DNA from 2 places in the Aquincola agrisoli genome. Region 2 is predicted to be linked to the other one. Evidence: riboswitches for the same ligand, from Rfam matches in the RefSeq annotation. Region 2 holds a riboswitch; the other holds the start of a gene.

Region 1 (9,129 bases), on a different contig from region 2:
CCGCCATCGAGGAACCCGAGGTTCATCGTCGCCTGGTTCAGCGGCACGCTGCGGGCATCGGTGCCGATGGTCGACCAGGCGCCGTCGCTGGCGTCGAAGCTGATGCGGATCTCGGCATCGGGTGCGTTGTCGAACTGGAAGCGCAGGTTGGCCACCGCCTGCCACCAGCCGGCCTGCTCGCGCGCGACGGCCTGTTCGGCCGCCGTGCCGCCCATGAAGCGCACCCGCAGCGTCGAGCCGTTGAGCCAGTTGGTGCCGCGGATGCCGACGGCACGCAGGCGGCCGCCGACGCCCACCGCCTGCGGGCGCGGGCGCATCAGGTTGCGAGGCAGGATGAAGTCGTAGCAGCACTTGGCGGCAGGACGGAAGGGCCTGTTTTCCGGGTTCAGCGACATGGGAACCTCCGAGCGGGCCGTTCGGGCCCGTGGCTCTTTGACCTTAGGCAATGGTGGCGCGCGCGGCCATGGGACGGGCGCTGCAATGTAGGGGCCTCCAATGAGGGATGGCCCGCTGCGGCATCATGCCTGCTATGAGACGCCGTACCGGACTGCAGTTGCAACCCGCCCGCCTGGCGCGCCAGCGGCCCGCCGCGCGGTGAGTGCCGCGGCCATCGCCCTTCGACACGTCAGCCGCCGCTACGCCAACGGCGTGCAGGCCTTGGCCGACGTGAGCCTGCAGGCCGCACCGGGTGCGTTCGTCAGCCTGCTTGGGCCTTCCGGCTGCGGCAAGAGCACCGTGCTGCGCCTGCTGGCCGGGCTGGACGCGCCGAGCAGCGGCCAGGTGCAGCGGCCGGCGGACGGCGTCGGCTACGTGTTCCAGGATCCCACGCTGATGCCCTGGGCCAGCGTGGAGGCCAACGTGCGCCTGCCGCTGCGGTTGCGCCACGCCCCGCGCGCCGCGGCCGACGCGGCGGTGCGCGAGGCGCTGCAGGCCGTGGGCCTCGCCGACTTCGCCCGCGCGCTGCCGCGCGAGCTGTCCGGCGGCATGAGGATGCGGGCCTCGATCGCGCGGGCGATGGTCACCCGGCCCTCGCTGCTGCTGCTCGACGAGCCCTTTGCGGCACTCGACGAGATCACCCGCTTCCGGCTGAACCAGGAGCTGCTCGGGCTGTGGCAGCGCGACGCCTTCACCGCGCTCTTCGTGACGCACAGCGTCTACGAGGCGGTGTTCCTCAGCCAGCGCGTCGTGGTGATGGGCGCGCGGCCCGGCCGGGTGGTCCGGGAGATCACCGTCGACGCGCCCTACCCGCGCGACGCCGGCTTCCGGGCAACGGCGGCCTATGCCCGCGCCTGCGCCGAGGTCGCCGCCGCCCTCGAACAGGCCACCGAGGGCGCCGATGCCCGCTGACCGTGGTGCCGCCCGGCGGCCGGAACCGCGGTGGCTGCGCTGGGTGGTGCCTGCCGCCGTGGCCCTGGCGGCCCTGGGCGGCTGGGAGGCCGCGGTGCGGATCTACGAGCTGCCGCAGTACCTGCTGCCCGGCCCGGTGCTGGTGGGCAAGACGCTGTGGGCCCACGCCGGCTCGCTGATGGCGAGCTGGTGGTTCACGCTGAAGATCACGCTCGGCGCGCTCGCCCTGGCGGTGCTCGGCGGCGTGCTGCTGGGCGGCCTGTTCGCCGTGTCGCGCTGGGTGGAGCTGAGCCTGTTCCCCTTCGCCGTCGTGCTCCAGGTGACCCCCGTCATCGCGATCGCGCCGCTGATCCTGATCTTCGTCGACAGCACCACGGCCGCGCTGCTGCTGTGCGCCTGGATCGTCGCGTTCTTCCCCATCCTCGCGAACACCGTCGTCGGCCTGCGCAGCGCGGACGCGCGGCTGCGCGACCTGTTCCGGCTGTACCGCGCCACGCCGTGGCAGACGCTGGTGCACCTGCTGGTGCCCTCGGCGCTGCCGTACTTCCTCGCCGGGCTTCGGGTGGCGGCCGGGCTGGCGCTGGTGGGCGCGGTCGTCGCGGAGTTCACCGCGGGCGCCGCCGGGCGGGAAACGGGGCTGGCCTCGCGCATCCTGGAGGCGAGCTTCCGCACCGAGATTCCAAAGATGTTCGCCGCGCTGGTGTTGGTCTCGCTGACCGGCATCGCGCTGTACGGGCTGACGCTGCTGCTGTCGCGATGGCTGCTGGGGCGCTGGCACGACAGTGAACGCCCGCTCGACTGACCCGCCCTGCCGGCGGGGCGTCCTGTTACGAACGCCGCGCCGCTGGCTATAGTCGCGCACCTCCAGCACGCGCTTCCACCATGCCGTACCGTGCCCTCGCTCTGTCCGCCCTGTGCCTCGCCGCGTTCGCCGCCCAGGCGCAGACCAAGGTGGTCTTCGCCACCAACTGGAAGGCCCAGGCCGCCCACGGCGGCTTCTACCAGGCGGTCGCCGACGGCACGTACAAGCGAATGGGCCTGGAGGTCGAGATCCGCCAGGGCGGGCCGCAGGTCAACAACCGGCCGCTGCTGCCGGCCGGCAAGATCGACTTCCTGATGACCGGCAACCTGCTGCACAGCTTCGACAACGTGAAGAACGGCGTGCCGGTGGTGGTGGTCGCGTCGATGTTCCAGAAGGATCCGCAGGCCCTGTTCGCCCACCCCGGCCAGGGCTATGGCCAGTTCGCGGACCTGAAGAACGCACCCACGGCGTTCATCGCGAAGGACGCCCAGTTCTCGTGGTGGAGCTGGCTCAAAGCCGACTACGGCTTCAGGGACGAACGGCTGAAGCCCTACAACTACAACCTCGGCCCCTTCCTGGCCGACAAGAAGAGCATCCAGCAGGGCTACGCCGTCGAGGAGCCGATCTCGATCGAGAAGCAGGGCGGGTTCAAGCCGCTGACCTTCCTGCTCGCCGACCACGGCTACAGCACCTACAGCACGACCATCGAGGCGCGGCTGGACACGGTGAAGCAACAGCCGGAGCTGATCAGCAGCTTCGTCAACGCCTCGGTGCTCGGCTGGGTGAACTACCTTTACGGCGACCGCCGCCGCGCCGATGCGCTGATCAAGCGCGACAACCCGGAGATGACCGACGAGATGATCGGCCGGTCGGTCGCGCTGATGAAGGAGCTCGGCATCGTCGACTCCGGCGACGCGCTGACGCTGGGTATCGGTGCGATGAAGCCCGAACGCATCAAGGACTTCCACGACAAGATGGTCAGGGCCGGCCTCTACAAGCCGGGCGAGGTGGACTTGTCCAAAGTGGCGACGCTGCAATTTGTCAACAAAGGCGTGGGCCTAGACCTGAAAAAGCAGCTGGGCGGCAAGTAAGCTTCCGGGTTTTCCCCCAAAGCTCTGGCCGGCCATGAGCCGGCCTTCTTGTTGCCGACGCGATCGATGACCTTGTTCTGGAACACCGTCACCCGCCTGGGTGAAGCCCAGTTGCTGCTGCCGGCGCTGCTCGCGGCCACCGCCTGGCTGGCCCTGCGGGCCCGGGCTCCGCGCGTCGCCCTGACCTGGCTGGGCGCGACGGGCGTCGCGGCGGCGATCACCACCGTCACCAAGATCGCCTTCATCGGCTGGGGCATCGGCTATGCGCCGCTGGACTTCACTGGCATCTCCGGCCATGCGATGTTCGCCGCGGCGATCCTGCCGCTGTTGGCGCGCGAGGCGGTCGGCGCGGCGCATCCGCGCTGGCATGGGCCCGCCGTCGGGATCGGCCTCGCGCTGGCCGCGCTCGTCGCGGTGTCGCGCGTGGAGGTGTACGCCCATTCCCCGTCCGAAAGCTGGGCCGGTTTCCTGCTCGGCGCCGGCGCCAGCGTGGCGGCGCTGTCGCTGGTGCACATGCCCAGGACGAGCGCGCCGAAGAAGCTCATCCTGCTGCTCGGCGCCTGGCTGCTGGTGGCGGTGCCGGGCGCGCCGGCTTCGCGCACGCACGACTGGGTCACGGCGATCTCGATCGGCCTGGCGGGCCGCGACGCGCCCTACACCCGCCAGATGATGCACCGCGACTGGCAGCTGCAGCGCAACGGCGCGCAACGGTACGGCGCCGCCCGGTGACGCGGCCGCGGCCGGTTACGGCGGCTGGATCGCCGCGCGCAGTGCATCCAGGTAGGCGGGGAACGACTGCAGGTCACCGTGGCCTGCCCCTTCGATGCGTTGCAGCGTGACGCCCGGCAGCGCCTTCGCCAGCGCTTCGCTGTGCGCCAGCGGGATCAGCGCGTCGCGGTCGCCGTGCAGCAGTTGCACCCGCGTGCGCGAGCCCGCGAGCTGCACCAGCGCCAGGTCGGTCTGCAGCGGATAGCGCAGCAGCACCGACGGCACCAGCGGGTACTGCTCGGCCGCCATCGCGACCATGCTGCGGTACGGGGAGATCAGCACCAGGGCGTCCGGCCGCCGCTCCGGCGGCAGCGCTGCCGCGAGCGAGGCCGCGAGCCCTGTGCCCAGCGACCGGCCCACGAACACGACGCGGCGGCCCTCATAGGCCGGTGCGATGGCCTGCCACGCGGCCTGCACGTCGGCCAGCAGCTGCGCCTCGCTTTCGATCGCCCCGGTGCTCTTGCCGAAGCCCCGGTAATCGGGCATGAAGAGGTCGACGTTCAGCGCGCGGTAGAAGTCCAGGTTGACGAACCAGCGCTCCAGGTTGCCCGCGTTGCCGTGCAGGAAGAACACCACCCCCTGCGGATCCGGCCGGCGCAGGTGAAGCGCGTTCAGACGGGCCCCCGGCACGTCGACGAACACCTCGTGCACGTCCGCCGGCAGCGCGAAGCGGTGGGTGGCCGGCAGCGGGGTCGGCTGGAAGATCAGCCCTTCCTGGCCCCACCACAGCTTGGCCAGGACGGCGCCGTAGCCCAGCAGCAGCAGCGCAAGCAGGACGCCGAGCGCACGCGGCAGCGCCGTGCGCCATCCCCCGCGCTGGGCGATCACCACCGGCCGGCGCCTGCCGTCAACCGAGCGGGGCGATGCCGATCAGCCACTCGTGCGCCCAGAACGCAAACACGGCCCACGCCGCCGCACCGGCCGCCACGGCGCGGAGCGTGCCGCCCGCCGTGCCGGGTGGGTAGGTCACCCCCGCCGCGCGGTCGCGCCGCCGCGACACGGCATACAGCACGATCGCCCACGCCAGGAAGCTGCCGAACAGCAACACGTCGGCCACGGTGCCGTTGGCCAGCAGGTGGGCGAAGGCCCAGACCTTGACGCCCAGCACCATCGGGTGGTGCAGCCGGGCCTTGAGCGCATTGCGCGGCACGTAGGCCGCCGCGATCAGGATGAACGACAGCAGCGTGAGCAACGCGGCCGCGTGGCGCATGCCGAGCGGCGGCACCCACAGCCACATCGGTGCCGCGCGGGTCTGGCCGTAGCCCCAGACGATCAGTACCAGCCCCGCGAGCGACACCAGCGAATACAGGCCCTTCCAGGCCTTCTCGCCGCGTGCGGCGATCTGCCGGCTGCGCCATTGCGGCGCGAAGATGCGCACCGAGTGCAGGCCGAGGAACAACAGCAGTCCGGCGATCAGGGCGGTCATGGCGGGCGGGGGCTGGCGGGTTGCGGCGCGAACGCCGGTGTCAGAAGCGGGAGCGGTCGGCGAGGGCCGGGCTCGTGAGCGCCTGGCCGCGCTCGAGCCGGTCCTCGAGTTCGCCCAGCGAGGCCGCCACCGCGTTGGCGCTCTGCTCGAAGGCCGTGCGCTGGCGGTCCTCGAACTGCTCCATCCGCTGCACCAGCGCGGCACGGGTCTGCTCGGTGGACTGCGCGATGCGCAGCGTTTCCGCGGCGATGAAGCTGCGCAGCTCGGTGAAGCGGGACGCCTCGGCGGTGTCGGCCAGGGCGCGCTGCGCCTGCAGTTCCTTGTTGAGGCGGCGCTGCTCCATCAGCAGCGTGGCCTGCAGCGAGATCGCCCAGACCACGAACACCACGCTCAGCAGCGCGACGAGGCCCAGCATGATCAGGCCCAGCGGCGCCTCGACCGTCGTGAAGCCGAGGTACAGCGACGTGGGCGTCGCGAAGGCGGTCCAGTTCAGCAGCGCGAAGCCGGCGGTCAATGCCAGCACGGCGAGCACGAGCAACGTACGACTCATGGTTTTCTCCTTGTCGATCCCGAGCCGCCAACGGCGGTCCGGGGGGCGAGTGTCGCCGCAAGCGACCCTGGCCGGGTGTCGGACAACACGCCGTCGGCGGCGATCGCAACTCTAGAATGCCCGCTGGATTCAGGAGAGCGCATGCACCCGTGCATGCCGCCGAAGGCGCAACCTCCCATGCACGCTCAGGCTCCGTACTGAATCCGAAGTTGGCCGACGCTGGAGAGCGAAGCCCCCCGGGGCTTCCACCGAAGGAGCAACGCGCGCCGCCCGTGAAGGGCCGCCGCGGAATCTCTCAGGTACCGAGGACAGCGGGAGCGGCACGAGAGGCCCGATGGCCGCACGCCCCGGCGCGCGGCAGTCACCGCTCGTTCCCTCCCGACGATGCGTACCCAGAGGTTCAGATGAAAGTGATCGTTCTTGGCGCCGGCGTGACCGGCGTGACTTCGGCTTGGTTCCTGCGCCAGGCCGGCCACGAGGTGACCGTGGTCGACCGGCAGCCCGCTGCCGGCCTGGAGACCAGCTTCGCCAACGGCGGGCAGGTCTCCGTCTCCCACGCCGAGCCGTGGGCCAACCCCGGTGCACCGCTGAAGGTGCTGAAGTGGCTCGCCCGCGAGGATGCGCCGCTGCTGTTCCGGCTGCGGCCCGACGCGCAGCAATGGCTGTGGGGCCTGCAGTTCCTGCGTGAATGCACGCCGGCACGCACCCGGCACAACATCCGCCAGATCGTGAACCTCGGGCTCTACAGCCGCACGACGCTGCAGCAGCTGCGCCAGCAGCTCGCCCTGCCCTACGACCACCTGGCGAAGGGCATCCTGCACTTCTACACGAGCCAGAAGGAGTTCGACGCCGCGCAGGCGCCGGCGCAGGTGATGCGCGACCACGGCTGCGAGCTCGACATGAAGACCGCCGACGAATGCGTGCAGATCGAACCCGCGCTGGCGCAGTGCCGCGACAAGATCGTCGGCGGCAGCATGACCCCCAGCGACGAGTCGGGCGACGCCCACGCCTTCACGCAGGCGCTGGCGCTGCACGCGCAGGCCGCGGGCGTGCGTTTCCTCCACGACACGCGCATCGTCGGCGTCGAGCGCGAGGGCCAGCGCCTGGCGGCCGTGCGCGTCGCGGACGCGCAGGGCATCGTCAGCCGCCTGGAGGCCGACGGCTTCGTGCTCTGCATGGGCTCCTTCAGCGCGGACTTCGCGCGGCAGCTGGGCATCGCGCTGCGCATCTACCCGGCCAAGGGCTACTCGGTCACGCTGCCGGTGATCGACCCGTCGCAGGCCTACACCGTGTCGCTGACGGACGACGAGTACAAGCTCGTCTTCTCGCGCCTGGGCAACCGCCTGCGCATCGCCGGCACCGCCGAACTCAACGGCTACGACACCAGCCTGAACCTGGTGCGCTGCGAGGCCATCGTGCGCCGCACCCGCGAGCTGTTCCCGGGCATGACGGACGGCCGCAACGCCCGCTTCTGGACCGGGCTGCGTCCGGCCACGCCGTCGAACGTGCCCTACATCGGCCGCTCGAAGATCGACAACCTCTTCCTCAACACCGGCCACGGCACGCTCGGCTGGACGCATTCGTGCGGCTCGGGCCGCGCGATCGCCGACATCGTCGGCGGCCAGAGGCCGGAGGTGGACTTCGCGTTCTGCGGCATGGACGAACCCGGCGCCGGCGGGCGGTTCGCGCTGCGCGGCGCCTGACGCTCGCGCGTGGTTCGGCAGGGCAATTGGTTGATCACATCAACGGTATGCCCTCTATATGATGCGGGCTCGTCCGGTACAAGAAGCCCCACGGAGACGCCCTCATGCCCGCCACGCCGAGCCCCGACGACGACCTGCTGGAACCCGTGATCAGCCTCTTCGGCGGCTATCGCGCCTGGATGCAGCAGGCGCTGCGCGAGCAGGGCATCGCCGCGAGCCCGCTGGAGCTGCGGCTGCTCGCCATCGTGGCGGCCGGCAGCGGCCTCACCCAGCAGCAGCTCGTGCTGGAGACCGGCCGGGACAAGGCCCAGGTCACGCGGATGGTGGCGCACCTGGTGCAGTCCGGCCTGCTGCAGCGGCAAGCCGACCCGCTCGACGGCCGCTGCTGGCGGCTCAGCCTCACCGAGGCGGGCAAGGCCGCGAACCGCACGATGAACCGGCATCGCAAGCGCCTGGCGGCCTCGCTGGTCGCCGGCTTCACCGAGGACGAACGTGCGCAGCTGGCCGGGCTGCTCGGGCGCATGCGCACCCGGCTGCCCACGCCGCGCTGACGCCCGCCCCGCGGCGCCCGCTTTACAGTGCGGCGCAACCGCATTCCGAGGACCTGCCCATGACCACCGTACTCGTCACCGGCGCCAGCGCCGGTTTCGGCCTGGCCATCGCCGAGCGCTTCCTGGCCGATGGCGCCCGCGTCATCGCCGCCGCCCGCCGCGTCGAGCGGCTCGAGGCGCTGGCCGCGCGCCACCCGGGCCGCGTGCTGGCCCTGCCGCTCGACGTGACCGACCGTCCGGCCACCGCCGCGGCCCTGGCCGCGCTGCCGGCCGAGTTCGCCGAGATCGACGTGCTCGTCAACAACGCGGGCCTCGCGCTCGGCCTCGCGCCGGCCCACCAGGCCGAGATGGACGACTGGGAGCGCATGATCGCGACCAACTGCGCGGGCCTCGCCAACGTGACGCGGGCCGTGCTGCCCGGCATGGTGGCCCGCCGGCGCGGCAGCGTGATCAACATCGGCTCCATCGCCGGCGAGGTGCCCTACCCGGGCGGCAACGTCTATGGCGCCACCAAGGCCTTCGTGCACCAGTTCACCCACAACCTGAACGCCGACCTGGTGGGCACCGGCGTGCGCGCCACCTGCGTCGAGCCCGGCCTGGTGGGCGGCACCGAGTTCTCCAACGTGCGCTTCAACGGCGACGACACCAAGGCGGCGTCGGTCTATGCCGGCACGCAGCCGCTGACGGCCGAGGACATCGCCGAGACGGTGCACTGGCTCGCCTCGCGTCCGCCGCACGTGACGATCAACGCGATCTCGATGATGCCCAACTGCCAGTCCTTCGGGCCGCTGACGATCAAGCGCAACGGCTAAGGCCGCATGGCCCCACCGGCGGCGCAGTCAAGCACCATTGCCCACAATCACGGCCCCCTTTCCGAACCGCATTCACCGA
Region 2 (9,129 bases):
GCTGGCTGGGTTGGTGCCGTGCGCGGATTCGGGGATCAGGCAGACCGTGCGCTGCCCGTCGCCGCGCGACAGGTGCCAGCCGCGGATGGCCAGCAGCCCGGCGTATTCACCCTGCGAGCCCGCGTTGGGCTGCAGGCTCACGCCCGCGTAGCCGGTGGCCTGCACCAGCCAGGCGCAGAGCTGCTCGTTCAGCAGCGCGTAGCCCTGCTGCTGGTCGGCGGGCGCATAGGGGTGCATGTGCGCGAACTCCGGCCAGGTGATGGGGATCATCTCGCTGGTGGCGTTCAGCTTCATCGTGCACGAGCCGAGCGGGATCATCGTGCGGTCGAGCGCCAGGTCCTTGTCGGAGAGGCTGCGGATGTAGCGCAGCATCTCCGTCTCGCTGTGGTGCGTGTTGAACACCGGATGCGTGAGGTAGGCGCTGCTGCGCAGCAGGTGCGGCGCGATCAGCGGGGCGATGCCGGCTTCGTGGCGGTCGAACGCGGGCGCGCCTTCTCGGCCGGCGAACACGCACCACAGCGCGGTGAGGTCGGCGCGCGTGGTGGTTTCGTCGAGCGTGATGCCCAGGCTGGTCACGCTGGCGCGGCGCAGGTTCATGCCGGCGGCTTCGGCGGCGGCCAGCAGCGCGCCGGTGTGGTCGCCGGTGGCGACTTCCAGTGTGTCGAAGGCTTCGCCATGCACGAGCGTGAAGCCCAGCTGCTTCAGCTCCTCGGCCAGCAGCGCGGTGTAGCTCGCCACGCGGCGGGCGATGCGCCGCAGCCCTTCGGCACCGTGGTAGACGGCGTACATGCTGGCCACCACGGCCGGCAGCACCTGGGCGGTGCAGATGTTGGAGGTGGCCTTCTCGCGGCGGATGTGCTGCTCGCGCGTCTGCAGCGCCAGCCGGTAGGCCGGGTGGCCGTGTGCATCGACACTGACGCCCACCAGCCGGCCGGGCAGCGAGCGCTTGAACTCGTCGCGCGTGGCCATGTAGGCGGCGTGCGGGCCGCCGCAGCCCATCGGCATGCCGAAGCGCTGCGTGTTGCCGACGACGATGTCGGCGCCTTGCTCGCCCGGCGGCACCAGCAGCGCCAGCGACAGCAGGTCGGCGGCCACCACGGCCAGCCCGCCCCGCGCATGCACCGCGTCGATCAGCGGCTGCAGGTCGCGCACGCGGCCGGTGACGCCGGGGTATTGCAGCAGCGCCGCGAAGGCGTCGGCCTGGCCGGCGTCTTCCGCGGCGCCCACCTGCACGGTGATGCCCAGCGGCTCGGCGCGCGTGCGCACCACGGCCAGCGTCTGCGGCAGCACGTCGTCGGCCACGAAGAAGGTGGTGGACTTGCTCTTGCCCACGCGCAGCGCCAGCGTCATGGCCTCGGCGGCGGCGGTCGCCTCGTCGAGCATCGACGCGTTGGCGATGGCCATGCCGGTGAGGTCGGTCACCATGGTCTGGAAGTTCAGCAGCGCTTCCATCCGGCCCTGCGAGATCTCGGCCTGGTAGGGCGTGTAGGCCGTGTACCAGGCGGGGTTCTCGAGCACGTTGCGCAGGATGACGGCCGGCGTCAGCGTGCCGTGGTAGCCCTGCCCGATGAAGCTCTTCAGCAGCCGGTTGCGGCCGGCCAGCGCCTTCAGCTCGGCCAGCGCCTGCGCTTCGGTGAGCGGCGCGGGCAGCTGCATCGGGGCGCTGCGCGCGATGCTGCGCGGCACGATGGCGTCGATCAGCGCGCGGCGCGAGGCCGCGCCGATGACCGAGAGCATCCGTGCCTCCTCGGCGGCGTCGGGGCCGATGTGGCGGGTGGCGAACTCGCCTTCGTGTTCAAGGGTGGCCAACGGCTGGAGGGCGGGCATGAGCATGGGCAGGGCAGGGGTGGATCAGAGCGTCTTCAGCAGGGCCTGGTAGTCGGGGTCGTCCATCAGCTGGTCGAAGTCGGCCATGTCGGTGACGTGCACCTTGAAGAACCAGCCTTCGCCCATCGGGTCGGAGTTGGCGAGCGAGGGGTTGTCGCGCAGCGCCTCGTTGACCTCGACGATCTCGCCGGTGACGGGCATGTAGAGGTCGGCGGCAGCCTTGACCGACTCGACGACGCCAGCCACTTCGCCCTTCTTGAAGCTCTTGCCCACCTCGGGCAGGTCGACGAAGACCACGTCGCCCAGCGCGTCCTGCGCGTGCAGCGTGATGCCGACGACGGCGGCCTCGTGGTCCTCGATGTTGATCCACTCGTGGTCGGCGGTGAACTTGGTCGTCATGGGCGTTCTCCTGGTTCGGTTCTGTTGGAGGGTGATTCGTTGGGCGGGGGGCGGCTCAGCGCTGATAGCGGTGAGGTGCAAACGGCATGCCGGCGATGCGCATCGGCAGGCGCTTGCCGCGCACGTCGGCGTACACCTCGTTGGCCGGGTGCGCGTGGTTCACGGCCAGGTAGGCCATCGCGATAGGCTTGTCGACAGTGGGCGACAGCGTGCCGCTGGTCACGTGGCCCAGCTTGTGGCCCTTGACGTCGTGCAGCGTGGCGCCTTCGCGCACCGGGATGCGCTCGAGGCCCACCAGGCCCACGCGCTTGATCACGGCGCCGGAAGCGAGCTGCCGTTCGATCGTCGCGGCGCCCGGGTAGTGGCCGGCACGCGCGCCGCCGTGGCGCCGCACCTTCTGGATCGACCACGCCAAGCCCGCTTCGATCGGGGTGGTGGTGGTGTTGATGTCGTGGCCGTAGAGGCACAGGCCCGCTTCCAGCCGCAGCGTGTCGCGGGCGCCCAGGCCGGCGGGCTTCACCTCGGGCTGCTCCAGCAGCTGGCGGGCGATGGCGGTGGCTTCTTCGGCGGGCATCGAGATCTCGAAGCCGTCTTCGCCGGTGTAGCCCGAGCGGGTGATGAAGCACTCGACGCCGTTGATCGGGAAGCTGCCGCCGGTCATGAAGGTGAGCCTGGCGACGTCGGCGTTGAGCCGGGCCAGCGCCTGCACCGCCTTCGGGCCCTGCAGGGCCAGCAACCCGCGGTCGGGCAGCGGCACGATCTGGCAGCGGTGGCCGATGTGCGTCATCAGGTGGCGCGTGTCGTCCGTCTTGCAGGCGGCATTGACGACGAGGAAGAGGTCGCTCTCGCGCCGCGTCACCATCAGGTCGTCGAGGATGCCGCCCGACGTGTTGGTGAGCTGCGTGTAGCGCTGCTTGCCGACGCCCAGGTCGACGATGTCGGCCGGCACCAGGCTCTCCAGGGCCGCCGAGGCATCGGCGCCCAGCAGGCGCAGCTGCCCCATGTGGGAGACGTCGAACAGCGCCGCCGATGTGCGGCAGTGCCGGTGCTCGGCGATGATGCCGCCGGGGTAGTTGACCGGCATCTCGTAGCCGGCGAACGGCACCATCTTGGCGCCGAGTTCCACATGCAGCGCGTGCAGCGGGGTCTGGAGCAGGTCAGCGGACATGCGTGTCTCCCAACAGGGTCGAGGGCCGTCGATCGCCCACCATAACCGCCCGGAAACGATTTGGGTGGGGGAGAAGCCCTCGCTGTCCGCTTTACCTGAGAGATTGGCGGTGCGCCGTTGCCGGTGCTGCCGCTTGCCCCTTCGGTGGGCGGACTCGAAGGTCCGCCTCTCTCCAGTGAGGAGCGCCCTTGCGGGGCGCCTTGCCAGTCCTTTTGCCTGAGCGTTCGAGGTCGTCGACCCCTGCGCCTTCGGCGGCCGCCGCGACAACACCGCGCCGGCTCTCTCCTGTGCCGGATCAGTGTAGCCCAGGCGATGCGTCCGGCCCGGCATTTGACCTGGCGCATTGACGTCCCGCCGGCGCCGGGCGTACAACGCCCCGGCCCCCGCAGGAGACTTCCAGTGACGCACATCTATCGGCAAGGCCTCGACAAGACGGCCGCCAACCACACCGCGCTCACCCCGGTGAGCTTCGTCGAACGCACGGCCGGGGTCTTCGGCGACCTGCCCTCGGTGATCCATGGCCGCCGCCGCTACACCTGGGCGCAGACGCGCGAGCGCTCGGCGCGCCTGGCCGCGGCGCTGCAGGCGCTGGGCGTCGGCCCCGGCAGCACGGTGAGCGTGATGCTGCCCAACACGCCGGAGATGGTGGAGGCGCACTACGCGGTGCCGGCGCTCGGCGCGGTGCTCAACACGCTGAACACGCGGCTCGACGCGCCGCTGCTGGCCTGGCAGATGAACCATTGCGAAGCCGCGGTGCTCATCACCGACAGCGAATACGGCGGGCTGATGGCCGATGCGCTGCGCCGCCTGCGCGGCGAGCATGGCCGGCAGCCGGTGGTGATCGACGTCTGCGACAGCGAACACGCCGGCCCAGCCGAGCGCGTGGGCACGCACGAGTACGAGGCGCTGCTCGCCGCGCATGCGCCGCTGCCGCGGCTGGAGGGCCCGGCCGACGAGTGGGATGCGATCGCGGTGAGCTACACCTCCGGCACCACCGGCGACCCGAAGGGCGTGGTCACCCACCACCGCGGCGCCTACCTCAATGCGGTGTGCAACGCGGTGACCTGGACGCTGCCGCAGTTCCCGGTCTACCTCTGGACGCTGCCGATGTTCCACTGCAACGGCTGGTGCTTCCCGTGGACGGTGGCGATGCAGGCCGGCACGCACGTGTGCCTGCGCCGCGTGGAGCCGGCGGCGATCCTGAACGCGATGCGCGAGCACGGGGTGACGCACTACTGCGCCGCACCCATCGTGCACGGCCTGATCATCAACGCCGACCCGGCGCTGCGCGAAGGCTTGGCGGGCGTGCGCGGCATGGTGGCCGGCGCGGCGCCGCCGGCCGCGATGATCGAGGGCATGGCCAAGATCGGCTTCGACATCACGCACGTCTACGGCCTGACGGAGGTGTATGGCCCGGCCAGCGTGGCCGCCAAGCGCGCCGGCTGGGCGGCCGAAGATCTCTCGGAGCAGACGCGGCTCAACGGTCGCCAGGGCGTGCGCTACGCGCTGCAGGAAGGCATGACCGTGCTCGACCCGCAGACGATGGCCGAGGTGCCGGCCGACGGCCAGACGATGGGCGAGATCATGTTCCGCGGCAACATCGTGATGAAGGGCTACCTGAAGAACCCCTCCGCCACCGCGCAGGCCTTCGCCGGCGGCTGGTTCCACACCGGCGACCTGGCCGTGCTGGAGCCCGACCGCTACGTGAAGATCAAGGACCGCAGCAAGGACGTCATCATCTCCGGCGGCGAGAACATCAGCTCGCTGGAGGTGGAGGACGCGCTGTACCGCCACCCCGCCGTGGTCGCCTGCGCGGTGGTGGCCCGGCCCGATCCGAAGTGGGGCGAGACGCCGGTGGCCTTCGTCGAGCTGAAGCCAGGCGCGGAGGTCGACGCGGCCGCGCTGATCGCCCACTGCAAGGGGCTGCTGGCGGGCTACAAGGTGCCGCGGGAGATCCGCTTCGAGCCGATCCCCAAGACCTCGACCGGCAAGATCCAGAAGTTCCAGCTGCGCGAGCGCGCGCGTTCGGCGAGTGCGATCGAATGAGGGGACCGGCCGATGCACTCAGTGGACGAAGGGCAGTCATGACTCACCCCCCTAAGGATGCGGGCGCGCCGCTGGTGCTGCGCACGACCGACGCCCGCGGCATCGCGACCCTCACGCTGAACCGGCCGCAGGCCTTCAACGCGCTCAGCGAAGACCTGCTCACCACGCTGCAGCATGAGCTGGATGCGCTGGCGGCCGACACGGAGGTGCGCGTGGTGGTGCTGGCCGCCGCAGGAAAGGCCTTCTGCGCCGGGCACGATCTGAAAGAAATGCGAGCACTGCCCTCGCAGGGCTACTACGAGCGCCTTTTTGCGCAGTGCGGCCGGATGATGATGAGCGTTCAGCGGCTGCCGGTGCCGGTCATCGCGCAGGTGCAGGGCCTGGCCACGGCGGCCGGCTGCCAGCTGGTGGCGATGTGCGACCTGGCGGTGGCCGCGCAGAGCGCGCGCTTCGCGGTCAGCGGCGTGAACCTGGGCCTTTTCTGCTCGACGCCGGCGGTGGCGTTGTCGCGCAACGTGGGCCGCAAGGCGGCGTTCGAGATGCTGGTGACCGGCGACTTCATCGGCGCCGAGGAGGCCCGGGAGCGGGGCCTCGTCAACCGCGTGGTGCCGGACGACCGGCTCGCCGGCGAGGTGCAGGCGCTGGCCGCGCGCATCGTCGAGAAGCCGCGGGTGGCCGTCGCGATGGGCAAGGCCCTGTTCTACCGGCAGCTGGAGGTGGGGATCGAGGCCGCCTACGCGGACGCGGCGGCCACGATGGCCTGCAACATGATGGACGCCGCGGCCCTGGACGGCGTGCAGGCGTTCATCGACAAGCGTAAATGACGGCGGATCAGCGGCGCTGGTCCATGCGCAGTTCATGCGCCATGCTGCGGCGGTCCCGGCCCAGAGCGGGGATGAAGAAGGGCTCGAACTTCTGGCCCTTGTCGGTGGGAGGGTCCAGCCGGTCGCTGCGGCGGCCGGCGGGTTGCACGGGATGAGCGGATTTCTGGATCATCATGCTGTTCGGATCGCGGCTGGATGGCGCCGCGCCGACCCCTAACGGCGTGGTATGGCGATCGGATGACAAGTGATGTCGAGCAGTCGTAACCGGGTTTCCCCTGAGGTGCTGGTGCGGGCGGAGCGCCTGCTGGCCGCCGGCGGGCGGGTGCTGCTGGGCCTGGCGGGGGCGCCCGGCGCGGGCAAATCGACGCTCGCCCAGGGGCTGGCCGAGGCGTTCGGCGGCCGCGCCGTTGTCGTGCCGATGGACGGTTTCCACCTCGCCAACACCGAACTGGCGCGGCTCGGCCGGGCAGGGCGCAAGGGCGCGCCGGATACGTTCGATGCGGCCGGTTACGTGTCGCTGCTGGGCCGGCTGCGGGCGGCGCGGGCGGGCGAGACCGTCCATGCCCCCGAGTACCGCCGCGAGATCGAGGACGCGGTGGCCGGCGCGATCGGCGTGCCGGCCGAGGTGCCGCTGGTCATCACCGAGGGCAATTACCTGCTGCTCGACGACGGCCCCTGGGCCGAGGTGCGGGGCCTGCTGACCGAATGCTGGTACGTCGAGGGCGACGATGCGGTGCGGCGCGCACGGCTGGCCGCCCGCCACGAACGCTTCGGCCGCTCGCCCGAGGCGGCGCGCGCCTGGGTGCAGTCCACCGACGAACCGAACGCGCGGCGCATCGAGGCGACGCGTGCCCGTGCCGACTGGGTGGTGCGCATCGACTGACCCCCTGCGGGGACGGGCGCGCGGGCGGTTGCTCAGCGCAGCAGCGCCGCGTGCTGGGGGTAGAGCGAGGCCAGCAGGTCCTGGGACGCGGTGAGCAGCCACTGCCGCAACGCCGGCTGCAGGGCCGATGCCGGCTCGTCGCGCCGCGCCCAGGCCGCATGCAGCGCTTCGCGGTGCCGCGCCACCACCTCGGCCACGCGGTCGTTCCAGAACACCGGGTGCTCGGTGGCCTGCCAGTCGCCGCGGCCGCGGCCGTAGTGCGCCACCGTCAGGTAACCCAGCAGCGCGCCGTGCGCGAGTTCGTCGAGCGCCGGCTCCGACCAAGCGAGGCTCGCGCTGTCCACGCCGCGCATCAGGTTGAAGCCGCGGGCGAGCCCCGCCGCGCCGAGCGCGCCGATCAGGCCGCCGGCCAGCATGCCGCCGCCCAGCGTCAGGCCGCCGGAGAGCAGGTCGGCCTTCAGCCCGGCCAGCGCGCCCGTCACGGCGCCGCCCCAGAGCGCGGCGCGCCCTTCGTCGACCGGCCCGCGCAGCGCGAACTGCTCCGCCACCCGCGCCAGCACCGTATCGGTCGCGCGGCCGTCCAGGCCGTGCAGCGCGATCAGCCGGTCGGTCGATTGGCGCAGCGCGTCCGCCGCGCGCTGCGCGAGCGCGCTCATCGCCTGCTGCTGCGGGCCGTCCTGCGTGTCGGCCGCGAGGCCGAGCGAGCGGCCGACCGCGCTGCCCAGCGACTTGAGCCGCCCGCCCCAGCCCGCCGCCGGCAGGGGCTCCCGGTCGGTGGCGGCCTGTGCGAGCCGGTGCGCCAGCTCGTCCATCGACGCCTGCCACACGCCGCAGCTGCGCGCCTCCCAGGCCCGGCGCAGGCGCTCGAACGCCGCGCGCCGCCCTTCGGGCAGCGCAGCCGCCACCGCGTCGAGCAATGCGCCTTCCTGCACCCAGCAGCGGGCGAAGGCGTCGAGCGGCAGCACCGGCCGGCCCACCCGCTGCTGCCAGGCGCTGCGCTGGGCTTCCTCCTGCGCGCGCGGCTGCGGCGGGCCGAGCTGGTTCAGCAGCACGACCACCGGCTTGCCCAGCAGTTGCAGCACCTTCAGCTCGGCATCGAGGTAGCCGGCGTCGGCCGGTGACTCGGAGGCGTTGACGAGGTAGAGCACCACGTCGGCCCGTTCCAGCACGTTGCGCATCGCCCGCTGGGCCGACCAGAACGGCCGGTGGCGGAAGCGGTCCCAGACCTCGGCGAGGAACCAGCCGATCGGGTTGCCCGCCTGCTCCAGGCGGCGCGCGAGCCGCACGCTGTCGCCGAAGCCCGGCGTGTCCCACAGCTCCAGCCGGTCGCCCTCGGGCGACTCGGCCATCGCGTGCCCCTCGGCTTCCTGCGTGACGTGGGCCTCGTCGCGCACCTCGCCGATGTCGCGGCCCAGCAGCGTGCGGGCGAGCGTCGTCTTGCCGACGTTGGTGTGCGAGACGAGGCTGAGCCCGATGGTGGCGGGGGCGGCGGAGGCGGGCGGCGTCATGGCGGTCGGTTCATCCGCGCTGCAGCGCGGCGTCGGTGGCCGCCAGGTCCGGCGCGGCGAGGTCGATGAAGATCGGCGTGCGCTGCAGGCCGGCGAGCATGCGTGTCCAGGCCTCGCGCCGCTGCGCCGTGCGCGTGGCGCCGAAGCGCTGCGCGAAGCCCGACTCGTCGACCAGCAGCCGCGCACCGGGCAGTGCCTCGGCGACGGCGCCGTGGGTCTCGCGCTCCGGCGTGGCGCTGAGCGCAAACAGCACAAAACCCGGCGCGGCGCCCGTGCCGGGCACATCGGCCAGCCGCTCCTCGTCGCCCTGGCGCATCGGCGCATCGACCTGCACCTCGGTGCGCGGCCCGAAGCTGTGCGCCATCACGCTGCGCAGCCCGTCCAGCGCTTGCGCCGTCGGCTGGTAGCTGTAGGGCAGCACGCGCACCGCGGCCGCATCGCCCCGGTGGCTGCGCAGCAGGCGCTGCGCATAGG

Evidence for each region. A riboswitch is a leader RNA that binds a small molecule or an ion and turns the genes downstream of it on or off. The one in region 2 is predicted to bind glycine.
Region 1: linked by a shared signal. The riboswitch ahead of V4F39_RS23535 (D-amino acid dehydrogenase) and the one ahead of gcvT (glycine cleavage system aminomethyltransferase GcvT) in region 2 are both predicted to bind glycine.

Annotation. Positions count from the first base shown of each region.
Region 1 is NZ_JAZIBG010000049.1:157,969-167,097, reverse strand. It holds gene V4F39_RS23575 (M12 family metallopeptidase) at 1-395, opposite strand, end outside; gene V4F39_RS23570 (ABC transporter ATP-binding protein) at 595-1,347, shown strand; gene V4F39_RS23565 (ABC transporter permease) at 1,337-2,149, shown strand; gene V4F39_RS23560 (ABC transporter substrate-binding protein) at 2,230-3,240, shown strand; gene V4F39_RS23555 (phosphatase PAP2 family protein) at 3,307-3,969, shown strand; gene V4F39_RS23550 (alpha/beta hydrolase) at 3,985-4,839, opposite strand; gene V4F39_RS23545 (NnrU family protein) at 4,856-5,434, opposite strand; gene V4F39_RS23540 (LapA family protein) at 5,475-5,984, opposite strand; glycine riboswitch at 6,105-6,194, shown strand; gene V4F39_RS23535 (D-amino acid dehydrogenase) at 6,389-7,687, shown strand; gene V4F39_RS23530 (MarR family winged helix-turn-helix transcriptional regulator) at 7,792-8,238, shown strand; gene V4F39_RS23525 (SDR family NAD(P)-dependent oxidoreductase) at 8,298-9,050, shown strand; gene serA (phosphoglycerate dehydrogenase) at 9,129-9,129, shown strand, end outside.
Region 2 is NZ_JAZIBG010000058.1:12,359-21,487, forward strand. It holds gene gcvP (aminomethyl-transferring glycine dehydrogenase) at 1-1,833, opposite strand, end outside; gene gcvH (glycine cleavage system protein GcvH) at 1,852-2,226, opposite strand; gene gcvT (glycine cleavage system aminomethyltransferase GcvT) at 2,282-3,394, opposite strand; glycine riboswitch at 3,467-3,580, opposite strand; glycine riboswitch at 3,590-3,692, opposite strand; gene V4F39_RS26500 (acyl-CoA synthetase) at 3,794-5,440, shown strand; gene V4F39_RS26505 (enoyl-CoA hydratase) at 5,479-6,264, shown strand; gene V4F39_RS26510 (hypothetical protein) at 6,272-6,439, opposite strand; gene V4F39_RS26515 (nucleoside/nucleotide kinase family protein) at 6,512-7,147, shown strand; gene V4F39_RS26520 (GTPase) at 7,180-8,655, opposite strand; gene V4F39_RS26525 (DUF2868 domain-containing protein) at 8,666-9,129, opposite strand, start outside.